DNA from 4 places in the Yinghuangia sp. YIM S10712 genome. Region 1 is predicted to be linked to each of the others. Evidence: riboswitches for the same ligand, from Rfam matches in the RefSeq annotation. Region 1 holds a riboswitch; each other region holds the start of a gene.
The links. A riboswitch is a leader RNA that binds a small molecule or an ion and turns the genes downstream of it on or off. The one in region 1 is predicted to bind cyclic di-AMP.
Positions count from the first base shown of each region.

Region 2: linked by a shared signal. The riboswitch ahead of ACRX5W_RS27740 (NlpC/P60 family protein) and the one ahead of ACRX5W_RS08005 (NlpC/P60 family protein) in region 1 are both predicted to bind cyclic di-AMP.
Region 3: linked by a shared signal. The riboswitch ahead of ACRX5W_RS03870 (NlpC/P60 family protein) and the one ahead of ACRX5W_RS08005 (NlpC/P60 family protein) in region 1 are both predicted to bind cyclic di-AMP.
Region 4: linked by a shared signal. The riboswitch ahead of ACRX5W_RS17000 (transglycosylase family protein) and the one ahead of ACRX5W_RS08005 (NlpC/P60 family protein) in region 1 are both predicted to bind cyclic di-AMP.

Region 1 is NZ_JBPKBI010000002.1:594,709-599,995, forward strand. Features, by position in the region: gene ACRX5W_RS08000 (NYN domain-containing protein) at 349-1,638, shown strand; cyclic di-AMP (ydaO/yuaA leader) riboswitch at 2,357-2,515, shown strand; gene ACRX5W_RS08005 (NlpC/P60 family protein) at 2,529-3,656, shown strand; gene ACRX5W_RS08010 (hypothetical protein) at 3,738-5,141, shown strand.
Region 2 is NZ_JBPKBI010000019.1:22,353-27,639, forward strand. Features, by position in the region: gene ACRX5W_RS27720 (phytoene desaturase family protein) at 1-241, shown strand, start outside; gene ACRX5W_RS27725 (gluconokinase) at 286-777, shown strand; gene ACRX5W_RS27730 (hypothetical protein) at 1,070-2,227, shown strand; gene ACRX5W_RS27735 (hypothetical protein) at 2,240-2,608, opposite strand; cyclic di-AMP (ydaO/yuaA leader) riboswitch at 3,238-3,430, shown strand; gene ACRX5W_RS27740 (NlpC/P60 family protein) at 3,436-4,272, shown strand; gene ACRX5W_RS27745 (DUF3040 domain-containing protein) at 4,511-4,852, shown strand; gene ACRX5W_RS27750 (UbiA family prenyltransferase) at 4,989-5,287, opposite strand, start outside.
Region 3 is NZ_JBPKBI010000001.1:815,673-820,959, forward strand. Features, by position in the region: gene ACRX5W_RS03860 (ATP-binding protein) at 1-610, shown strand, start outside; gene ACRX5W_RS03865 (response regulator) at 607-1,317, shown strand; gene ACRX5W_RS03870 (NlpC/P60 family protein) at 1,397-2,518, opposite strand; cyclic di-AMP (ydaO/yuaA leader) riboswitch at 2,527-2,667, opposite strand; gene ACRX5W_RS03875 (hypothetical protein) at 2,887-3,240, shown strand; gene pcrA (DNA helicase PcrA) at 3,357-5,287, shown strand, end outside.
Region 4 is NZ_JBPKBI010000007.1:95,586-100,872, forward strand. Features, by position in the region: gene ACRX5W_RS16990 (ADP-ribosylation family protein) at 1-924, opposite strand, end outside; gene ACRX5W_RS16995 (PaaI family thioesterase) at 1,252-2,130, shown strand; cyclic di-AMP (ydaO/yuaA leader) riboswitch at 2,631-2,831, shown strand; gene ACRX5W_RS17000 (transglycosylase family protein) at 2,837-4,036, shown strand; gene ACRX5W_RS17005 (PaaI family thioesterase) at 4,335-5,198, shown strand.

The DNA of each region.
Region 1 (5,287 bases):
GTGTGGCGTTCCCCCGGTGAGTCCGCCGATGCCGCTGCGGGCGCTTCGGGCACACGGTCGGGCGATGCGGGAGTGGCGCGCGACGGTGAGTCCTTGGGCCGCACCGCGGAACAGCGCACATCGGGGCCGTCGCACGCCGCCGAAGTATCCGATGGTGCCGAGGCGTCGGGCGGCGACGTGTCCGGTGCCGAGCGGAACGGTGCCGGGGCCGGGTCCGCCGGCGACGCCTCGACCGACGACGCCCCGGACCCCGGTGGCAACGAGTCGTCCGGCGAGCGGTCGGATGACACCGAAGCCTCCGCTCCCTCAGGCAACGACCACGACGAGCCGGAAGCGCCGCGCGGTCCCTTGCCGGACGGTGTGCGCCAGCGCGTCATCGCGCTGGCGGCCGACGGCCTCGGGGCCATGACGCCCGATGAGATCCCGGTCCCGTTGCGGCAGTTCGCACGGTTCACACCGTCACGCCGGGCCAAGCTCGCGGCGACACCGCTGGCCGGCGCACTGGAGAACGATCCGGTGTTCCGGCAGCGCATAGCGGAGCGGTTGCGCCGCGGGCTGCCTGATCTGGCCGCCGCGTTGGAGGCCGGGCGCCCGCCCGCCGCCGCGGATCCGCTGGATGTGGCCGCCGCGGCCTATCTGCTGCGGCCGCGCGGTTGGACGGAACTGCTGGACATCGCGGGACAGGCCGCCGAGAAGGCGGCCCAGGACCGGGCGGGGGCGGAGGCCGCCGCGGTGGTCGACCGCCTGGAGGCCGAATTGGGCGCGTTGCGCGCCTCGGCTCGGGCGGAGCAGGAGAGGCTGCGCGCCGACCTCGACCAGGCGCGCAAGGAGGCCGAGCAGTTGCGGCGCCAGGTGCGCGGCCTCCAGGGCGGCGCGAAGCACGCCGAGAAGGAGGCCAAGCGCGCGCAAGCGGAGTTGGCGGCCGTGCGGTCCGAGGCCCAGGCGGCGATCGCGGCGGCGGACAAGGAGGCACGGCGGTTGCGCAGTCGCGTCTCGGAGGCCGAGTCGGCGTTGGAGGCGAGCCGCCGGGCCGCGCGTGAGGGCCGCAGCATGGAGGACACCCGCGTACGCCTGCTGCTCGACACCGTGTTGGAGGCCGCACAGGGCCTGCGCAGGGAACTCGCGCTGCCGCCGGTCGGCATGCGGCCCGCCGACACCGTCGACGCGGTGGCGCCCGAGGGGGCGAGCCCGAAGGACATCGCCAAACGCGCGCTTGAGGGCGACGACCCCGCGGTGCTCGACCAGTTGCTGAGTCTGCCGCAGGCGCACCTGGTCATCGACGGCTACAACGTCACCAAGACGGGTTATCCGTCACTCGCGCTCTCGGAGCAACGTGTGCGGTTGCTCGGCGGGCTCGCGGTGATCGCGGCGCAGACCGGGTGTGAGATCACGTGCGTTTTCGACGGCGCGCAATTGGACGCACCGGTGTTGCTTGCCCCGCCGCGCGGGGTGCGGGTCCGTTTCAGCAAGGCGGGGGAGACCGCGGACGAGTTGATCCGCCGCCTGGTGCGCGCGGAGCCTCTGGGGCGCCCGGTCATCGTCGTCTCCTCCGACCGCGAGGTGGCGGACGGCGTGCGCCGAGCGGGCGCGCGTCCGGTGCCGTCGACCATGTTGCTGCGGCGGCTCGCCCGAGGGTGACCGCGCGTCGGGTGTGCACGGGCGACCGTGTGTCGGCACGTCCCCATCTGGTCGTGAGTGGCCCACATGTGACGTTGTGTCAGTGCCCGTACCTACCGTGTTTTCCGTTGGCGGTGCCCCACCGGAACGCAACGGAAGGGATGGGCGACCATGCGGGTCTGCTGCCGTACGTGCCGTGCCCTGGGTCCGGCGTGTGCTGAATGTGTCGTTCCATCGATTCTCGATGGAAAATCGGACTTTTCATCTCAATCAAGTGAACGGGGTGAAATCGCTCGGGCCTGTCGGCACGCGCCGGTCGAAGTGGGGTATCCCACAAGTCGCCGATCCGTCACCGATAAGGGTGATTTGCCCGGAGCGCGCAAAATGGGAGCCGGCGGATGCTTCGAGCTTGCGCCCGCGACGGTCGAGCGCATCACGATGCTTGCTGAAGTTGATCTTTGCGCGCCTTTGCGCTATGACCCTGACCTGCGCGAAGGCCCTCCCGAACCGCCTGCGGTCGATCCACCGGCCGACAATGCCGGCCCGGGGGAACCGCGTAGGAAACCGCCGAGAAAGTATGAACAAATGGCTGCACTGTGAAGTGAAGCCCTTCATCTCGATCGGCGATTTTTGTGTTTCCCTCGTAAAACTTTTCGGATTGATTTGAACGGATCAAGGCCGGGTCACTAATGTCTCCGGCTGGGTGCCTGCGAAGTCGACCGTCCATCCGGGACGGTGGCGGGCCCCACCGCCGAGTCCGGGGAAGTCGACGTGAGGACCGATCCGGAACCGGGGAACCAACTCCCCCCGGGGTGAATCGGCACGGGTTTCCCGTGCCGTAGGGCATCTTCCGGCCCGAACCCGTCAGCTCACCCGGTAGGCGGCCGTGAGGGAAGAAGGAGTTCGCCTTCGTGGCGTCCCACCGACGGCCCAAGAAGCCGAGCAAGGCACGCGTCGGCGTGCTCACCGCCGCCGCGGCCACCGCAGTCGCCCTGTCCTCGGGCACGAGCCAGGCCGACCCCGCCCAGACCAAAGACCAGGTCAAGGCGCAGATCAAGACGCTGAACCACGAGGCGGAGATCGCCACCGAGGAGTTCAACGGCTTCCAGGAGAAGACCGAGAAGCTCCAGGCCCAGGTGGAGCAGGTCCAAGAGCGGATCGTCAAGGAGCAGTCGGACCTCATCGCTCTCCAGAGCACCATGGGCCAGTTCGTCAGCGCGCAGTACCGCAGCGCGGGCCTCGCCCCGTCCCTTCAGCTCATGCTGTCCGAGGAGCCGGACGACTACCTGGCCAAGGTGTCGGCCCTCGACCAGATGAACGCTCAGCAGGCCGAGGCGCTCAAGCAGCTCCAGACCAAGAAGCGGATCCTCGACCAGGAGCGCGCCGAGGCATCGCAGACGCTCGGCGATCTGGAGGAGACCCGAAAGAACCTCACCGCCAAGAAGGCGGAGATCGAGGCGAAGCTCCAGAAGGCGCAAGCCCTTCTGAACACCCTCACGGCGGCCGAGCGCGAAGCGCTGCTGGCGGAGGAAGGCCACGGCGAGGAGGAAGAGAAGGCGTCGCGCGACGAAGAGCGCACCACGCCGTCGCCCACCGCGTCCCCCTCCTCGTCGCCGACGAAGACTCCGACGAGCAAGCCGACGACTGCGACCTCCACGACCACGACGCCGTCGACCACGGTCCCGGTCAGCGGGCGTGCGGGAGCCGCCGTGGCCGCCGCCGCCGCTCAGCTCGGCAAGCCCTACGTCTACGGCGCGACCGGGCCCAGCTCGTTCGACTGCTCGGGGCTCACCGGCTACGCGTGGAAGCAGGCCGGCGTCGCGCTGCCGCGTACCTCGCAGGGCCAGGCCGGTGCGGGGCGCAGCGTCCCGGTCAGCCAGATCCAGCCCGGCGACCTGGTCATCTACTACAGCGGCATGTCGCACGTGGGGATCTACGCCGGCAACGGCCAGATCATCCACGCACCGCGCACCGGCAGCACCGTGCGGTACGCGCCGCTCAACTCGATGCCCGTCGTCAAGGTCGTGCGCGTCTCCTGACGTCCCGCGCCGCAGCCCGGGGCTTCCCCCGGGCGGCACGCTCGGCAGGTGCCCTGACGTGCTGTCTCGTACGATCGCTGGGTGGACGACCGGAGCCTGAGCGAGCGACGGATCCCGCGGTGGCTCGTGGTTCTCGTGGTCTTCACCGCCACGGTGGCACTCGGGCTCACCCTGGGAGTCCTCGGCCTGGGCTCGTCCGACCAGCGCCGCGCCGGACCGTCCGTGCCGACCGCGCCGCCGACTGCCGACCCGCGCGCGGGAACGGACGGCCGACCCGCGGACGCGGCACAGCAGACGAAGGACCAGGCGGAGATCACCAGCCTGCTCGACCGGCGGGCCGCCGCCTTCCGGGACCGCGACCGGGCGGCTTTCCTCGCGACGATCGACCCGCGCGCGCCTGCGTTCCGCGATGCGCAGGGGGCGGCGTTCGACAACGCCGCCCACGTGCCGTTCGCCTCGTGGGAGTACGACATCGTCGAGGCCGGCGCGTTCGCGCTCACCGATGCCCGCCGCACGGAGCTGGGCGGCACCGCGACGGCCACCGCACACGTGGATCTGGTCTACCGCATCGCCGATTTCGACGCCGCGCCGGTCCGCAGCGCGCAGTACTTGACCTTCGTGGCCCGCGACGGCGCGTGGTATCTCGCGGCCGACGGCGACGGCGCCCCAGGCGGCCTGCACGGCAGTGTCCAGGCCTGGGACCTCGGCCCCGTCCACGTGCTCCGCACCGATATCGGCATCGTCCTGGGCATCGGCGGCCAGGCGGCGGAACTGCCCTCGTACCAAAAGGACATCGAGACCGCCGTCGTCGACGTCGGGGAGGTCTGGGGCGGCGAGTGGCCGGGCAAGACGGTCGTCGTGGTCCCGGCCGACCAGGCGCAGATGGCCCGGCTGCTGGGCGCGGAGCCGCAGCAGTACGCGCGGATCGCCGCCGTCACCACCGGCGAACGCGGCGCGTCCGCCGAGGGCGCCGCCGCCGACCGGGTGATCGTCAACCCCGACGCCTTCCGCGAACTCGGTGCCGTGGAAAGGCGGGTTGTGATGACCCACGAGATCACCCACGTCGCAAGCCGCGCGTTCACCCGCAACTGGACGCCCACATGGCTGTCCGAGGGCTTCGCGGACTACGTCGGGTATCTCGACTCGGGGCAGAGCGTCCGCAGCGCGGCCCCGGAACTGCGCCGCGACATCCTCGACGGCAAAGTGCCGCAATCGCTGCCCGCCGACGAGCAGTTCACCACGACGCACGAGGCCCTGCCGCAGGCGTACGAGATGGGCTGGCTCGCGTGCCGGCTCATCGCCGAGCGCTGGGGTGAGGCCAAGCTCGTGGAGTTCTACCGGGCGGTGGGGGGCCCGCCCGCGAACGGCAGCGGTCCGCCGGACCAACAGGCCCGCCTCGCCGAGGCGTTCAACGGTGTCCTGGGCACCACGCCGGACGACTTCACGCGCGCGTGGGTCGCGTACATCACCGCGCAGGTCCAATAGGCCGGGGGCGCGGCATACGCTGTATCCCGGGGAGGGGAAACCGACCGATGGCCGGTCAGAAAGTGCTCGTCATATGCCTCGGCGTCACCGCGGCCGTGCTGCTGGTGGCGCTCGTGGTCACCACCCCGTGGCGGCCGCTGCCCGAC
Region 2 (5,287 bases), on a different contig from region 1:
CCGCCCCTGTGTCGAGGCCCGTACGCCGGTCGACCTCGACCGCGAACTCGGGCTTCCCGCCGGGCACATCTTCCACCGCGACCTCGCCTGGCCGTACGCCGAACACGACCACGACGCCGGCGCATGGGGTGTGGAAACCGCCCACGAACGCATCCTGCTCTGCGGAGCCGGCGCCCGGCGCGGCGGCGGGGTGAGCGGCATCCCCGGCCACAACGCCGCGATGGCGGTGCTCGGTTTTTGAACGCGGCCGACACTTTCGCCGAACGGCCGCCGCACATCGTCGTGATGGGTGTATCCGGCACCGGAAAGACCACCGTGGCGGCCGAGTTGGCGGCACGATGCGGCGCCGACCTCGGCGAGGGTGACGACTTCCACCCCGAGGCCAACATCGCCAAGATGCGCAGCGGGCAGCCGTTGGACGACACCGACCGGCAGCCCTGGCTCGACGCGCTGGGGGAGTGGCTGCGCAGGCGGTACGAAGCGAACGCCGGTGCGGTGGTGACATGTTCGGCGTTGAAGCGCGCGTACCGCGACCGGCTGCGCCGGGACTGCCCCGACGCGTTCTTCGTGCACCTGGACGGCCCGCGCGACCTGATCGCGCAGCGCCTCGACGGCCGCCGGGGGCACTTCTTCGACCCGGCCCTCCTCGACTCGCAACTTGCCGCGCTGGAGCCCTTGGGCCCCGACGAGGCGGGCGTCGTGGTCGACATCGGCGACGACCCGGCGGAGATCGCCCGCGCGGCCGAACGCGCGTGGCGGCGCTTCGCGGAGGAGTGACGGAGCGAAGACGTCGTTGGCCTGTCCACCGCAGACTCGCCGTTTGCGGGCCAGGCGCGGTGTGGGCGTTCGGCGATGCGGGGCGGCCGATTCGGCAGGTCCGCGGGGTGGCGCCGCGCCGTCTGCGCCCCACACGCGAGGGACATCCCGCTGTCCCCCCATACGCGCGTTCCGACATACTGCTTCGCGGACTCGGCACCGGGCGCGGCGCGCATCGCGGTGCCCATCCGTGTCATCCGCGGGGCCGTCGTGCTCTCGCGACGCAGGCAACGGTGAGACAAGGACGAATCTCTTGAGCCATGTGCCCCCGCCCTGGCAGCCTGCCCCGCCACCCCAGCAAACCGGTCAATTCCCTCACCAGCCGAGTGGATTCCCGCCATACGGGGGCGGACCGGCCGCCGGGGGTGGACAGTTCGTCCCCGCTCCGCCGCGACCTCCGCGCGCGCCGCTGTTCTGGCGCTTCGTCCAGGTCATCAATCCGTCGAGTGCCGCCAAGGCCGCGCTGAAGGCGCAGAACCGGTTGGCGCCGCCCGACCCGCGCATCGAACACGTCCGGCTCATCAGGACGTTGCTCGGCATGGGCGTCGTGGCGTGGGTCGCGCTGAAGTACGACTCCGTCGAGGCGGAGAAGATCTTCAGCGAAGCCATCATGCACGTGACCATCTCGGTGGTCGTCGCCGTCGTGGCCGTACCGCTGACCGCGCTCATCCTCGTGCTCCTGACCGAGCCGGCGAAACGCCGGGAAACGCGCCGGAGCATGCGTTACCCGATGAAGTCGATGGGTGCGTTCATCGGCGCCGGCGCGGTGCTGACCACGCTGGCGCTGGTCGGGGTCGTGGAAATGCGGCCGGGCGGCGCGTTGATGGTGCTGGTCGTGCTGGGGTGGATCGCACTCATCTGGTGCGGCTTCTTCGCGATCACCGCTTTCTTCATGGTCCCGCGCCACCTGTTCGCCGCCGCCGACGGGCACTTGCTCATGCCGTGCCTCCTCGCCCCGACCCTGTCGTGGGCCGTCGCGGCGGTCGACCTCGCGGCGCCCGGCCACAACCGCGTGCCCGCCGTCGTCGCGGCCATCGTGACGCTGGGCGCACCCGTGACCATCACCGCGATGTCGGTCTGGGAGGCCAAGCGGGTGCGCCTGCTGTACGGCGTGACCTTCCGCAGCGGGTCGCAGCCCACGCGGCTCCCGCCAACCGCCGCCGCCACCGCCGGCGCGTCATGGGTTCCGCCGCAGGTCGCCAACGCGTCGACCGCGCTCGGCGGCAACCTCGGCGGGCACACCATGGGGGGCGGCCAACCGGGTTACGTCGCCCGGCCGTTCCCGCATACCGTCCACGTCATCGGGGTGCTGTTGAGCTGCGGCATGTGGACGGTGGGATACCTGATCTCGTACGCCGTGTGGAAGAAGCGCCAGGCTGCGGCCGTCCCCGCGCCCGGTGGCTGGGTCTGATCGGGCCACGGTTCACGGGCCGAGTCCGGCCCCGGCCCACAAACGGGTGAACTGGTCGAACGCCAGGACGAGGAACCCGCCGGCCGCGCCGACGAACGTCGTGAACAGCCACGCGAACGCCCAGCCGTTGTCGGCCCGCTCCGGTTCGGAAGCACGCAACCCCGGGAGCGCGAGCGCCAGTCCGACGACCCCGGCGGCCACCGCCAGCACCAGGCCGAACAGGGCGCAGGGGAACGGGCCGGCGCCGCCACTCGGCAGGCCGTACCACATCAGGGTGAGCGCGCCGATGTTCACGGCCCAGAGCAGCGCGAGCGCGACGCAGCGGGCGCGGGTGGCGGACCGGTCGGCGAAGTCGGCCACCGCGCGGAGGAGCGAGGTCACCGAACGACGGGATGACGTTTCTGGTTCGTCCCGCGAGTCGCCGACCGGATCGGCTGACGCCGGCGCGGAATTCGCCGGCTCCGGGGACTTCGCGACCGAGCGTTGGGATCGGGACACCGGGCCTCCCCGCCAGCGTTGGATGAGCAAGTGCCGTGGCCGGAAAAGTTCCCCGTCTCGCGAACGCGCGAGGTAGTGACGGTCCTCCCGCCGATCGCGCCTCGGGCGACGAGAGGAAGGGCCGTCAGGGCCCAGTGCGACGAAAACCGGCGAATTGTCCGGGTTGCGGCATGACTTCGACGGTAGGCGCGCCGAGAGCGCCGGGCAGCCGGGGAAGGCCGTTCGAGTGAACGGACAATCCATCTGGTTGCGTAAATGCGGACAAGATTGGACGTGTAATGATTCGCCCGGCGGGCGGGTCATGAGCAATTCAGATCTTTTTCGGTCACCGATCCGTCACGGTCACTCTGCGGCATATCCGCATGTCATCCCGGGGTGTCCGAAGCATCCCCGCAGGTGAGACCAGGCCGAACGCCGCCTTTACGCACCTGTGATGCACGGCCGGCGAGTTGTGGACGACAAGGCGATTTGTCTAGCGTCACCCCCGGTTTCGCCGACCACGGCGAAATGCGCCGACCGGAACGCCGAATCCCGTCCCCGGTCCCGGCGCGCGCGAGAGCACTTCCGGACGGGAGCGGGGGAACCAGGTGGTACGCCGTACCCGACACGTCGGGTCCGGCTCGGGGTGAAGCCGTGCGCTCGCGCGGCCGGGCCGTCTCCGGTCCGAATCCGACAGCTCACCTCGCAGGCGGCAGGAGAGGAACGACTTCATGCTGTCTGCCCACAGCGTCCGCCGCCTGGTGGCCGCCGCCGGCATCGCCGGCCTCGGCACGGCCTTCACCGCCACCGCCACCCACGCCGCTCCGGCCATGGCCCAGCCGGAGGCCGCGACCACCGCTGCGGCCCCCACGGACCCCGCCGCCGAGACGGGCGCCGACACCGGATCCGCCGCCACCTCCACCGCCGCGACACACACCGTCGTGTCAGGTGACACCCTCTGGAGGATCGCCGACGCGAACGGGGTCGCCGGCAGCTGGCAGGCCCTGTACGACCTGAACCGCGACCAGCTCACCAAAGGCCCGGACTGGCTCGACATCGGCCGGATCCTGAAGCTGACCGGCACCGCACCGGCCGAGACCGGCAGTTCGTCGCAGACGGCCACCCGGACGGCCGCGACCACCGAGACGTCCGAGACGACCGCCCCGACCACGCAGTCCACCGCCGGTTCGACGGCGACGCAGGTTGCCGCCCCCGCGGCCGGCAAGGCCGCCGCCGCGATCGCGTTCGCGAAGGCCCAGCTCGGCAAGCCGTACGTCTACGGGGCCGAAGGGCCCGACGCGTACGACTGCTCCGGCCTCGTCCAGGCGGCGTGGAAGGCCGCGGGCGTGTCGATCCCGCGCGTCACCACCGACCAGTACGCGGCCGGCGACAAGGTCGCGATATCCGACCTTCAGCCCGGCGACCTGGTGTTCTACTACTCCGGCATCAGCCACGTCGGCATGTACCTGGGCGACGGCCAGATCATCCACGCCCCGAACTCGCGTTCGGTCGTGAAGATCGTTCCCGTCGACTCGATGCCCATCGCGGGCGCCACCCGCCCCGCCTGATCCCCGCGCCGCCCGACGGCCCCACGGACCGGCCCCGCGCGGACGGCGGACCACGTTCTCAGCCGTGTCTCCACCGCCCGCGCGGGTGCCGCCGGACGACCATGCACGCGGGTATGACCAGGCAGAACGACCGGTATGCCCGTCCCTTCCGCGCGCACACGGCCAACGAATAACTCCACATCACCCGGGCAGCGTAATGACAGTTCCGTCACCATGTCCCCGTCCGGAGGTGGCGACCATGCCCGGCGGCCCCGCGCTCAGCCGTCGTGAGCGGCAGCAGCTGCATGCCATCGAACTCGAATTGCAGCGCGACGCCGTACTCGACCGGCAACTGCGCACCATGAATCTCGTCAGTCCGCCCAGCGGCCGAGCACCGGCCGGCAGATTCCGTCGGCAAGTGCGCGTCTACAGCCTGATCGTCCTGTGCCCGCTGTCCCTCGTCATGCTCGCCGCGACGCTCAGCGGCGGCCCGGTGTCGATCGCCGTCGCCGCGGCAGTCGTATGGGCCGCAACGCTGGTGATCGCGGGCGACTGGCTCTGGGCCTGGTGGCATTCCACACGCCGCCAGGAGCCCGGCTAACGGGCGATATCCCGGCGGCGTCCGCCGGGAAGCCACCACGGTGATGCCACGACGCGGCACCCACAGGCCGACGTGTGCCTGTTCCGGCCGGTGACCCGTCCGTACGCCGGGGCCCGCGCACCGAGACATCCACCGGTCAGGCCAACTGGCCCGCATGCGCCACCAACAGCGCCACCGCGAGTGCCGCGACCAGGACCGCCGCCCGGAACGGGGCCGCCGAACGCCCCGCCGGCGCCGCCGCGCCCACCGCCGCCACCAGCGACGCGACCATGAGGACGAACCACGCCAACGGACCCGGGGCGCCCGCAGGTCCGAACGCCAGGACCGCGACCGCCGAGCCCAGCACGACAGCGGCGATCCGCCGCGACCAGCGATCCCCGAGGCGGTGCGGCAGGCCGCGCACGCCGGTCGCGAGGTCGGCGGCGAGGTCCGGCA
Region 3 (5,287 bases), on a different contig from region 1:
GCGCGACCTCGGTGCGGAGCGGCGGGCCCGCATCCGGGCCCAGGAGCGGGCCGAGGTCGCGGCGCACGTCCACGACTCGGTGCTGCACACGCTCACCCTCATCCAGCGCCACGTCGACGATCCGCGCGAGGTCGCCAAGCTGGCGCGGGCGCAGGAGCGCGAGTTGCGCGCGTGGCTGTACCGGCCCGAAGGCGAGGAGCCGGACCGGACGTTCGCGGCGGCGCTGCGCCAGGAGGCGGCCGAGGTCGAGGACGCGCACGGGGCGACGATCGAGATCGTGTCGGTGGGCGACTGCCCGGTGGACGAGGGCCTGTCGGCGCAGCTCGCGGCGGCGCGGGAGGCGATGGTGAACGCCGCGAAGTACGCCCCGGGCGGTCCGGTGCAGGTGTTCGCCGAGGTCGAGGAGGCGACGGTCACCGTTTTCGTTCGCGACGGCGGCCCGGGATTCGACCCGGAGGCGCTGCCGGAGGACCGGCTGGGTGTGCGAGAGTCGATCCTCGGGCGCATGCGCCGCAACGGCGGCAGCGCGGTGATCCGCAGCGAGCCCGGTGAGGGCACCGAAGTCGAGCTGGGGATGGCTCGCAGCGAGGGGAACAGGAGCCGGTCGTGAGCAGCGAGAGCCCGCAGGGCGCCGGGGCAGGCGGTACGGCAGGCGGTACGGCAGGCGGGGCGGCGGGCGGGGGCCGGGTCCGCGTCGTGCTGGTCGACGACCACCGCATGTTCCGTACGGGCGTGCGCGCCGAGATCGGTGACGCGGTCGAGGTGGTCGGCGAGGCCGAGGACGTCCCGTCCGCGGTCGCGGTGGTGCGGGCGACGCGGCCCGAAGTGGTGCTGCTGGATGTGCACCTGCCCGGCGGCGGCGGGGTCGAGGTGCTGCGGCAGTGCGCCGAACTCCAGCCCGGTGTGCGGTTCCTGGCGCTGTCGGTGTCCGATGCCGCCGACGACGTGATCGGGGTCATCCGGGGCGGCGCGCGCGGTTACGTCACGAAGTCGATCACCGGCGACGAGCTGGTCCGGGCGGTGGCGCGGGTCGCGGACGGCGACGCGGTGTTCTCGCCGCGCCTTGCCGGGTTCGTGCTGGACGCCTTCGCGGCGACGGATGTCCCGCCGATCGACGAGGACCTGGACCGGCTGACGCAGCGGGAGCGCGAGGTGCTGCGGCTGATCGCACGCGGCTACGCGTACAAGGAGATCGCGCGGCGGCTGGTGATCTCGGTGAAGACCGTGGAGACCCATGTGTCGGCGGTGCTGCGCAAGTTGCAGCTTTCCAACCGGCACGAGCTGACGCGCTGGGCGACCGACCGGCGACTGGTGTGACGACGGCCGCCGGTCGGCCGGGAACGCAGGGGCGGGACGCGGTGTGCGGACCGCCCGAGCGCACCGTTCGGGTGCCGGTTTACCCGGGGCGGGTCGCCGCGTAGAACGGCATCACGTTGATCGACTCGGTCCGGACATTCGTGCCGGGGCGCGGAGCGTGGACCATCATGCCGTTGCCGATGTACATCCCGACGTGGCTGTTGTCGGAGTAGAAGAAGACCAGGTCGCCGGGCTGGAGCTGGGACTTCGAGACCCTGGTGCCGACGTTGACCTGGTCCCACGTGGTGCGCGGCAGCTTGACGCCGGCCTTCCCCCACGCGGCCTGCATGAGACCGGAGCAGTCGTACGAGCTCGGCCCTGCCTTGCCCCAGCCGTACGGCTTGCCTATCTGGTCCATGGCGAAATCTATGGCGACCGAGGCCCGTCCGGACGCCGGGACGGCGGCGGCTTCCTTGTCGTCTTCCTCGGCGGCGGCGCGTTCCTCGTCGCGCGCCGCGCGCTCCTCGGCCTCGCGCTCGGCGGCTTCGGCCGCTTCGTGCTCGTTGGACTCCAGGATCGCCTGCCGCTCGGCCTCGGTGAGGGTGTTGAGCAGAGCCTGGGCCTTGTTGAGCTTCTCCTGGATCGCGTTCTTGTTCGCGGTCAGGTCCTTGCGGAGCTGGTCGAGCTCCGCAAGCTGCCGGGAGGCTTCCTCGCGGTCCTGCTGGAGCATGCGCGCCTGCGCGGCGATCTGCTCCAGCTTGATGGCCTGCTGGGAGTCCAACTGGTCGAGCATCTGGGCTTTTTGCAGGTACTCGGCGGGGTCGCCGCTCAGCGCGAGCGCGAGCTCGGGCGGCATACCGCCGTTGCGGTACTGGTTGGCGGCGAGGATGCCGATCTGCTCGCGCAGCTCGTTCATCGCGGCCTGTTCCTCGGTGACGCGGGTCTGCGTCGCGTTCGCCGCCTGCTGGAGCTGCTCGACCTTCTCCTGGACACCGTTGTAGATGTCGGTGGCCTTGGCGACCTCGTGGTGGAGCTGGTTGACCTGCTCCTGGACCTGGGACTTGGTCGGGTTGGCCGGGGCGGGGTCGGCGTGGGACGGGCCGGCGAAGGCGATGACCCCGGTCATGGTCGCGGCGGCGGTGACCGCCAGGGTCGCGGCACTGCGGGGAGCCGTACGCGGCTTCGACCGGCGGTGCTGCGCGGGACGACGATGGGACGCCACGAAAGCGTCACTCCTTCCTCGGCCGCCTACCGGGTTAGCTGACAGGCTCGGGCGGAAGAAGACGCCCTACGGCGCCGGGAGCGGCCCCGGCACCGATTCGCCTCGATGGGACCGTGGGTCCCCGGCTCCGGAAAAGGCCCGCGGCCGCACAGGGACGGCCGCCGGTCGTGACCGGACTCGGCGGTGGCGCCCGTCTGCTCCGGGTGGAGCACGGGGGTACGGGCCACCTGGCCGAGAACATTAGTCACAGGAGTGTCACGAACCCCAGGATCTCCCCGGACATTGCCAAAGCTTTACCTTGGGGGTCGTTTCATTGTCCGGTTTGTGATTTTTATAGGCTCGTCGCAGCCGACTCTGAGGAGCGTCCCGTGGACGTCGTTCGTCAACTCCTGCTCGTCCTGCACATCATCGGCGTCGCCTCCCTGCTGGGCGGATTCCTGACCCAGATGAGCGCGATGAAGTCCGGCGACGTCCGCGTCAACAAGGCGATGGTCCACGGCGCGCTCACGATGCTGGTCACCGGGGTCGCCCTCGTCGGCGTCCGGCAGAGCCAGGACCTCGACGTCGACAACGCCAAGATGGGTGTGAAGCTGGCCGTTCTCCTCGCGATCCTCCTCATGGTGTGGACCAACCGCACCAAGGAGCGCGTGGACACCAAGATCGTCGGCGCCATCGGCCTGCTGACCGTCGCCAACATCGCGATCGCCGTCATGTGGACCTGAGCCGGCCCGAGCCGGACGCGGAGGCCTGAGCCGGACGAGAGCCGCCCTCGCGCCCGGCGGTCCCGTTCGGCACGCACGGGCCGGAACCGCCGGCGCGGCTCGTAGACTCGGCAGCGATGAGCAAACTCTTCGACGACCTGCCGCTGCCGGGCTTCGGCGCCGACGTGCCCGCGGACGCGGACATCCCCTGGCCCGCCGAACCCCCGCCCGACGAGGTCCCGCCGCCGCCCGAGTACGACCCGGCACCCGACGACCTGTTCTCGGGCGACTACGACGTGCCCGCACAGCCGTACGAGGGCCACTACCGCAACGGCGCCCCCAAGCCCGCCGTCGACCCGGCGCAACTGCTCGACGGGATGAACCCGCAGCAGCGCGCCGCCGTCGTCCACGAGGGCTCGCCGCTGCTCATCGTGGCGGGCGCAGGCTCGGGCAAGACGCGCGTGCTCACCCACCGCATCGCGTACCTGCTGGGCGCGCGCGGCGTGCACCCCGGGCAGATCCTCGCGATCACCTTCACCAACAAGGCCGCGGGCGAGATGAAGGAGCGCGTCGAGGCTCTGGTCGGCCCGCGAGCGAAGGCGATGTGGGTCTCGACCTTCCACTCGTCGTGCGTGCGCATCCTGCGGCAGCAGTACAAGAAGCTCGGGCTCAGCTCGGCGTTCTCCATCTACGACGCCGCCGACTCGCAGCGCCTGATGGCGATGGTCTGCCGTGACCTCGACCTGGACCCCAAGCAGTATCCGCCGCGCAAGTTCAACGCGCAGGTGTCCAACCTCAAGAACGAACTGATCGACCCGGAGGCGTTCGCCGCCGAGGCGCAGAACGACGCCGAGCGCAGGCTCGCCGAGGCGTACACCCTCTACCAGGCCCGGCTGCGCCAGGCGAACGCGCTGGACTTCGACGACCTGATCATGACGACGGTCAACCTGCTCCAGGCGTTCCCGGACGTCGCCGAGCACTACCGGCGCCGGTTCCGGCACGTCCTCGTCGACGAGTACCAGGACACCAACCACGCGCAGTATGTGCTGGTGCGCGAACTCGTGGGCGGCGCCGCGGGCCGGGCGCCGAAGCGCACGGTCGAAGGCGACCTGGTCAACCCGGCCGCGGAGGGCCTCGCGGAGGTCCCGCCCGCCGAGTTGTGCGTGGTGGGCGACGCCGACCAGTCCATCTACGCGTTCCGCGGCGCGACGATCCGCAACATCCTCGACTTCGAGAGCGACTACCCGGACGCGAAGACCATCCTGCTGGAACAGAACTACCGTTCGACGCAGACGATCCTCGCCGCCGCCAACGCCGTCATCGAACGCAACAGCAACCGCCGTGCCAAGAACCTGTGGACGGATTCCGGGCAGGGCACCGCGATCGTCGGCTACACCGCCGACGACGAGCACGCCGAGGCGCAGTTCGTCGCGGACGAGATCGACCGGCTCGCCGACGCCGGCACGGTCACCCCGAGCCAGGTCGCGGTGTTCTACCGGACCAACGCGCAGTCCCGCGTGTTCGAAGAGGTGTTCATCCGGGTCGGCCTGCCGTACAAGGTCGTCGGCGGGGTGCGGTTCTACGAGCGCAAGGAGGTCCGCGACGCGCTCGCGTACCTGCGGCTGCTCGCCAACCCCGACGACGTGGTGTCGCTGCGCCGGATCCTGAACGTGCCCAAGCGCGGCATCGGCGAGCGCGCGGAGGCCTGTGTCGAAGTGCTCGCGGCACGCGACCGGATCCCGTTCGCGGAGGCGCTGCGGCGCGCGAACGACGCACCGGGCATGGCGACGCGGTCGGCGAAGGCGATCGCCGGGTTCGTGACGCTGCTCGACCAGCTCCGCGGTGTCGTCGAGGGCGGCGCGGGCCCGGCGACGGTCCTCGAAGCGGTCCTCGAACAGACGGGCTATCTCGCCGAGTTGCAGGCGTCGAACGACCCGCAGGACGAGACGCGCATCGAGAACCTCCAGGAACTCGCCGCGGTGGCTCTGGAGTTCGAACAGGCCCAACCGGAGGGCACGCTCGCGGACTTCCTGGAGCAGGTGGCGCTGGTCGCCGACTCCGACCAGAT
Region 4 (5,287 bases), on a different contig from region 1:
CCGCAGGTTGCGGTGGCGGTGGTGGGCGTCGGCGATGGCTGCGATGGCGGGGCGGCCCAGGGCTTGGTAGGCCGCGCTCAGGAGTTCGTGGGCGTAGGCCTCGCGGAGCGGGTCGCGGCCGGAGGCCCAGTGGAGGTCGCGGCCGAGGGCCAGGGCTTCGGCGGGGTCGCCTGCGGCGCAGCGGTTTTTCGCCTCGGTGACGGCGGCTTGGAGGGCCTCGGGGTCGCGGATGACCTTGAAGACGACGTCCGCGAAGTAGGCGGGGTCGGTGCGGTGTTGGGGTGGGCGCCGCAGGGTCGTCTCGCCGGTTGCCAGCGCGCCACCGCCGTCGAGGGTGGTGATGCGGTCGGGGAGGACGGGCGGTACCACGAAGCTGTATTTCTTCGAGTACTCGATGCCGGTCTCGGTGCGGTCGGCGGTCTCGTACGCGGTCAGCGCGTCGCGTACCGACGCCAACTTGGCCTTCCGTTCCGCCAGTTCGTCGCCGTCGTAGTAGTCGTGCAGGTCGCGCCACGAGAGTTCGAGTCGGGCGCGGACCGCTTCCAGGGGTGTGGACGACGTCATGTCGAGGTCGCCGGCGTCGTTGGTGTAGTACGACGCGACGCCGGAGCAGGTGCGGCCGTCGTCGAACCACAGCCCGAAGTGGAGGCCGTCCGAACCTCCGTGCATGAACGTCAGGAACTCGGGCGGGTCGAGGTAGTAGCGACCGTGTACGCGCACGTCGATGCCGTCGGCAGGCTGCGCGTCCGGGTTCGCGAAGACGTCCATGATGCCGAACGGCCGCAGTTCCATGTCGTCGAGCGCCCGCTTCTCAGCCGGTCCCAGAGAGGTCAGGAACGCGTGGTAGCGGAAAACTGATTCGGGCAGTTCCAGACCCCAGTCGCGGCGGACCCGCTCCTCGACCGCCACGCGGTTTTCCGTCATGGAACGAACCCCCTGTGCGCCATACGTGGTTGACCGGGCCACCAGGCTACTGACCGCCGCGCCCTGCCGTCGGCCGCCGCGGCGACCGCGCGGGCGAGACGGTCGGGTCACAGCCGGGAGCGTGGGCTTTCGCTGAACGCGCGCAGGGGGCGGGAGCCTGCGCGCCGACCCTTCGCTCACGCCCGGCCCCGCACCTGCGATAATGACTCTCTCGTGCGCGAGAATGACGTTCTCTTGGGGGACGTCGGCGCGCCGGGCAGCGTACGGCAACACGGCGGGGCCGCATCGGTCGGCGGTAGGACCGCCCCAGGGAACCAGGACATCTCCATGACTGCGCACCACGACCTCGCGGCACCGCTCATCCGGCGCGGCCGTGGGCCGATGACCCTCTTCGGCGCCGCGATCACCCCGGTCGACGGCGGGAGCCGCGGGACGATGACGTCAGGTCCCTGGATGACCGGCCCGGACGGATCCCCGAACAGTGCCGCTCTCGGCGTGCTCATCGACGACACGCTGGGGAGGGCGACGTCCGCGCACCGGCCCGACGAGCTGTGGCCGGTGACCACCGAGCTCTCCGTCGACTACACCGCGCCGCCGCCGTGCGACGGGCAGACGATCCAAAGCGAGTGCTCGGTCGTGTCCGCGCAGCCGACGGGGGTCCTGGTCTCCGGGACGGTACGGGACGACGCCGACCGCACGCTCGCACTCGCGACCCTGCGCAGTCGGTTCACCACCACCGTTCCCCGCGACCTCCAGGAGTTGTTCACCCCCGACGCGACGACGGCCCCGACGACCGCGGCACTGCCGGAACCACGGCGCGAGTCGGAGCCGCCGTACCGCGAGTCGCTGCTCGCCATGCTGGACGCGTCCTTGGAAGTCGACGGAGACACCGCGTCGTTGCGGGTGCCCGGCCGCGAGATCCTGACGAACGCCAGTGGCGTCATGCACGGCGGCATCGCCCTGTGCGCGACCCAGCTTGCCGCCTCGCACTGGCTGCGCCCGGAGGACGGCATGTCCCTGGCTTCGGTTCGCATCAGCTACCTGCGCGCGCTGGAGATCACCGGCGAAACCCGCTTCGTCGCCCGGGTCGTGCACGGTGGCCGGAGCTTCCGCCTGATCGAGGTCGTGTCCCACGGACCGTCGGGCAAGCCGGGCACGGTCGCCATGGTGGCTGGATACTCCGGCCCGACCTCGGCCTCCGTCTAGCCGCACCGGCGCGGACCGCACGCGGCCCGCAGACCGGGACCATAACCGCAGACGGCAAACCGCAGACCGCAGTATTGGCGGCGAGAAGGAAACCCCAGGTCAACGCCCCTGTACCGGCCCCATCCCGTCACCTGCGGACCCCCCTCCGCGCGCAGGCGCCGACGCGCGGTGTTCGGCCCTTTTTTCCCATCCACCGAGCGACAAAACGACCGAACCGGGGCAATTTACGTTTCCTTTGCAAAACTACTTGAACGCATCGCCGTGGCACAGCGAGTAGCGGATCCCGACTTCCCGCATCGCCCCGAACACGCAAAGTGTCATTTTGACTGCGGAGAGGGCGAGACAACGCTACTGAGCGTGACTTATTCCCTATTCCCGAATTTCATTGAACTTTCTTCGGTTCCAAGGGATTTGTGTTGTAACCGGGTGTTTGTCTAGCTTCGTGGTCGTCGGTGCAACGCCGACCCCGCTCACCGGAACGCCGAATTCTGCCGCCGGTCGAGACGGGACTGCTGAGAACCAGTCACGGCAGAAGCGGGGGAACCAGGTGAAATTCGCCGGACCGGCGACGTACTTCCGTACGACCGGGACGGCTTGGGGTGAAGCCGTGCCAAAAACGTCCTGATCAGGGCGTGGGCGGCGCGGCCGGGCAACTCCAGCCCGAATCCGACAGCTCACCTCGCAGGCGTGGGAGAGGAATCGCTTAATGCTGTCCGCGACCCGCAACCTTCTGAGCAACCGCAAGTCCATCGCCGTCGCCGCCGGTGTCACCGGCGCCGCGATCGCCCTCCCGATGCTCGGCGCGACCAGCGCGTCCGCCGCCTCGGTGAGCACGTGGGACAGGGTCGCTCAGTGCGAGTCCACCAACAACTGGTCCATCAACTCCGGCAACGGCTTCTACGGCGGCCTCCAGTTCACGAACTCGACGTGGCAGGAGTTCGGCGGCACGCAGTACGCGCCGCGCGCCGACCTCGCCACGAAGGACCAGCAGATCGCCATCGCCGAGAAGGTCCTCGCGGTTCAGGGCCCGGGTGCCTGGCCGGTCTGCTCCGTCAAGGCGGGCCTGACCAAGAACAGCGGCACGCCGTCCATCGACACCGGTTCGGCCGCCAAGCCCGTGGCCGCCGCCTCGTCGGCCTCCTCGTCCGCGGCCTCCTCGTCCGCAGGCTCCGACAACGCGTCGGCGTCCGGCGCGCAGGCGACCCAGTCGAGCAAGCCGGCCGCGGCGCAGACCACTGCCGCGACCTACTCCGTGGTCGCCGGTGACACGCTCTCCAAGATCGCCAACACGCACGACGTGGCCGGCGGCTGGCAGAAGCTGTACCAGGACAACCGCAGCGTCATCGGCGGCAACCCGAACATGATCCACCAGGGCCAGAAGCTCACCCTGAACGGCAAGGCTTCCGCGTCCGCGTCGAACTCGGCGTCGTCTGCGGCGTCGTCCGCGGCCACCACGACCGCGACCGCGTCGGACAAGGCCGCCTCCAGCCAGGAGACCTCGTCGAGCGGCTACGTCCGCCCGGTGTCGGGTGCGCCGCACGGCTCGTACGGCAACTCCGGCTCGCTGTGGTCGAACGGCCACACCGGTGAGGACTTCTCCGCCGCCTCCGGCACCCCGGTGAAGGCCGTCACGTCCGGCACGATCGTGAAGGCCGGCTGGGGCGGCGCGTACGGCAACGAGATCGTCATCAAGCACGCCGACGGCAAGTACACCCAGTACGGCCACCTGAGCTCGCTGTCGGTCTCCGTCGGCCAGAAGGTCGCGACCGGCCAGCAGGTCGGCCTGGCCGGCTCGACCGGCAACTCCACCGGACCGCACCTGCACTTCGAGGTGCGCACGACCCCGAGCTACGGCTCGGACGTGAACCCGCTGGCGTACCTGCGCGCCCACGGCGTCAACATCTGAGCGTCGTGACGCGGTGCCCTGTGCAGGTGGGGCTGACACAGGGATGAACAAATAACGGAACGCCCGGCCGGGACCACCCGGCCGGGCGTTCCGTTTGCCTGTGGCCGCCCCTCCGCGGCGTACGTGCGCCGACGGGCGGCATTGCGGAGAATGCTACTCTCACCCAGGAGAATGATCTTTCTTGCGGGGTGGTCGCAATGTGCCGCAGTGAGAGGCGACCGATCGCCGACGGCGACAGCCACCCCCGCCAACCGGGCAGCGGCACCGGGGCCCGCCCGGCTCGGGGAGGGAAGCCGTCGTGACCGCGCAATACGACCTGACAGCGATGCCGCACGCACCCGTCGGAAGACCGGAGCGCCTGTTCGGCGTCCGGGTGACGAACCATGCGCACGACGGGCTTTGGCACGGATGGATGCCGTCCGGCCCGTGGCTGCGCGGCCCCGACGGCGCTCCCCACAGCGCGGCACTGGCCGTGCTCATCGACGACACGCTGGGGATCGCGGGCGCCAGGCACCAGCCTGACGGGCGGTGGTCCGTCACCACCGAACTGTCGGTCGACTACGTCGCGCCGCCGCCCTGCGACGGGAGCCTGATCACCAGCGAGGGCACGATCGTGGCCTCGCACGCGCGCGGCGCGCTGGTGACCGGAAGCGTGCAGGACACGGACGCGCAGACGCTCGCGGTCATGACGCTGCGCAGCCGCTACATCCCGCTCCTGCCCGAACTCGCCTCCGAAGCCGCGGCGTTGCAGCCCACGGTCGGCGTCGTGTCCGACGGTCCCGCCGCCCCGGACGCCGCCTGTCACGATTCCCTGCTCGCGGTGCTGGGTACATCGGCCGTGGCGGACGGCGAGCTCGTGCGCCTGCGAGTGCCCGGCGACATCCGGCTGACCAACGGCAGCGGGGCGTTGCACGGAGGCGTCGCCTTGGCGGCGTCCCAGCTCGCGGCTTCGTGCCTCCTGCCCGCCGGCGGGGAGATGGCGCTCTCGTCCACCCGGATCACCTATCTGCGGCAGATGGACATATCCGGCGGCATCGAGTTCGTGGCCCGCGTGGTGCACGGCGGGCGCTCGTTCCGTGTCATCGAGGTCGTGGCGTACGCCCCCGGCGGCCGGACCGGCACCGTCGCCACGGTTGCCGCGTACGCCACGAACTCCCACTGAGCGACGCCGGATTCACATGAGGCAACGCGAACGAGCGGAAGCCGCGCGGACGTGTTGACCGCCCCCGAGTACAGAGCCGTCGGGGCCGC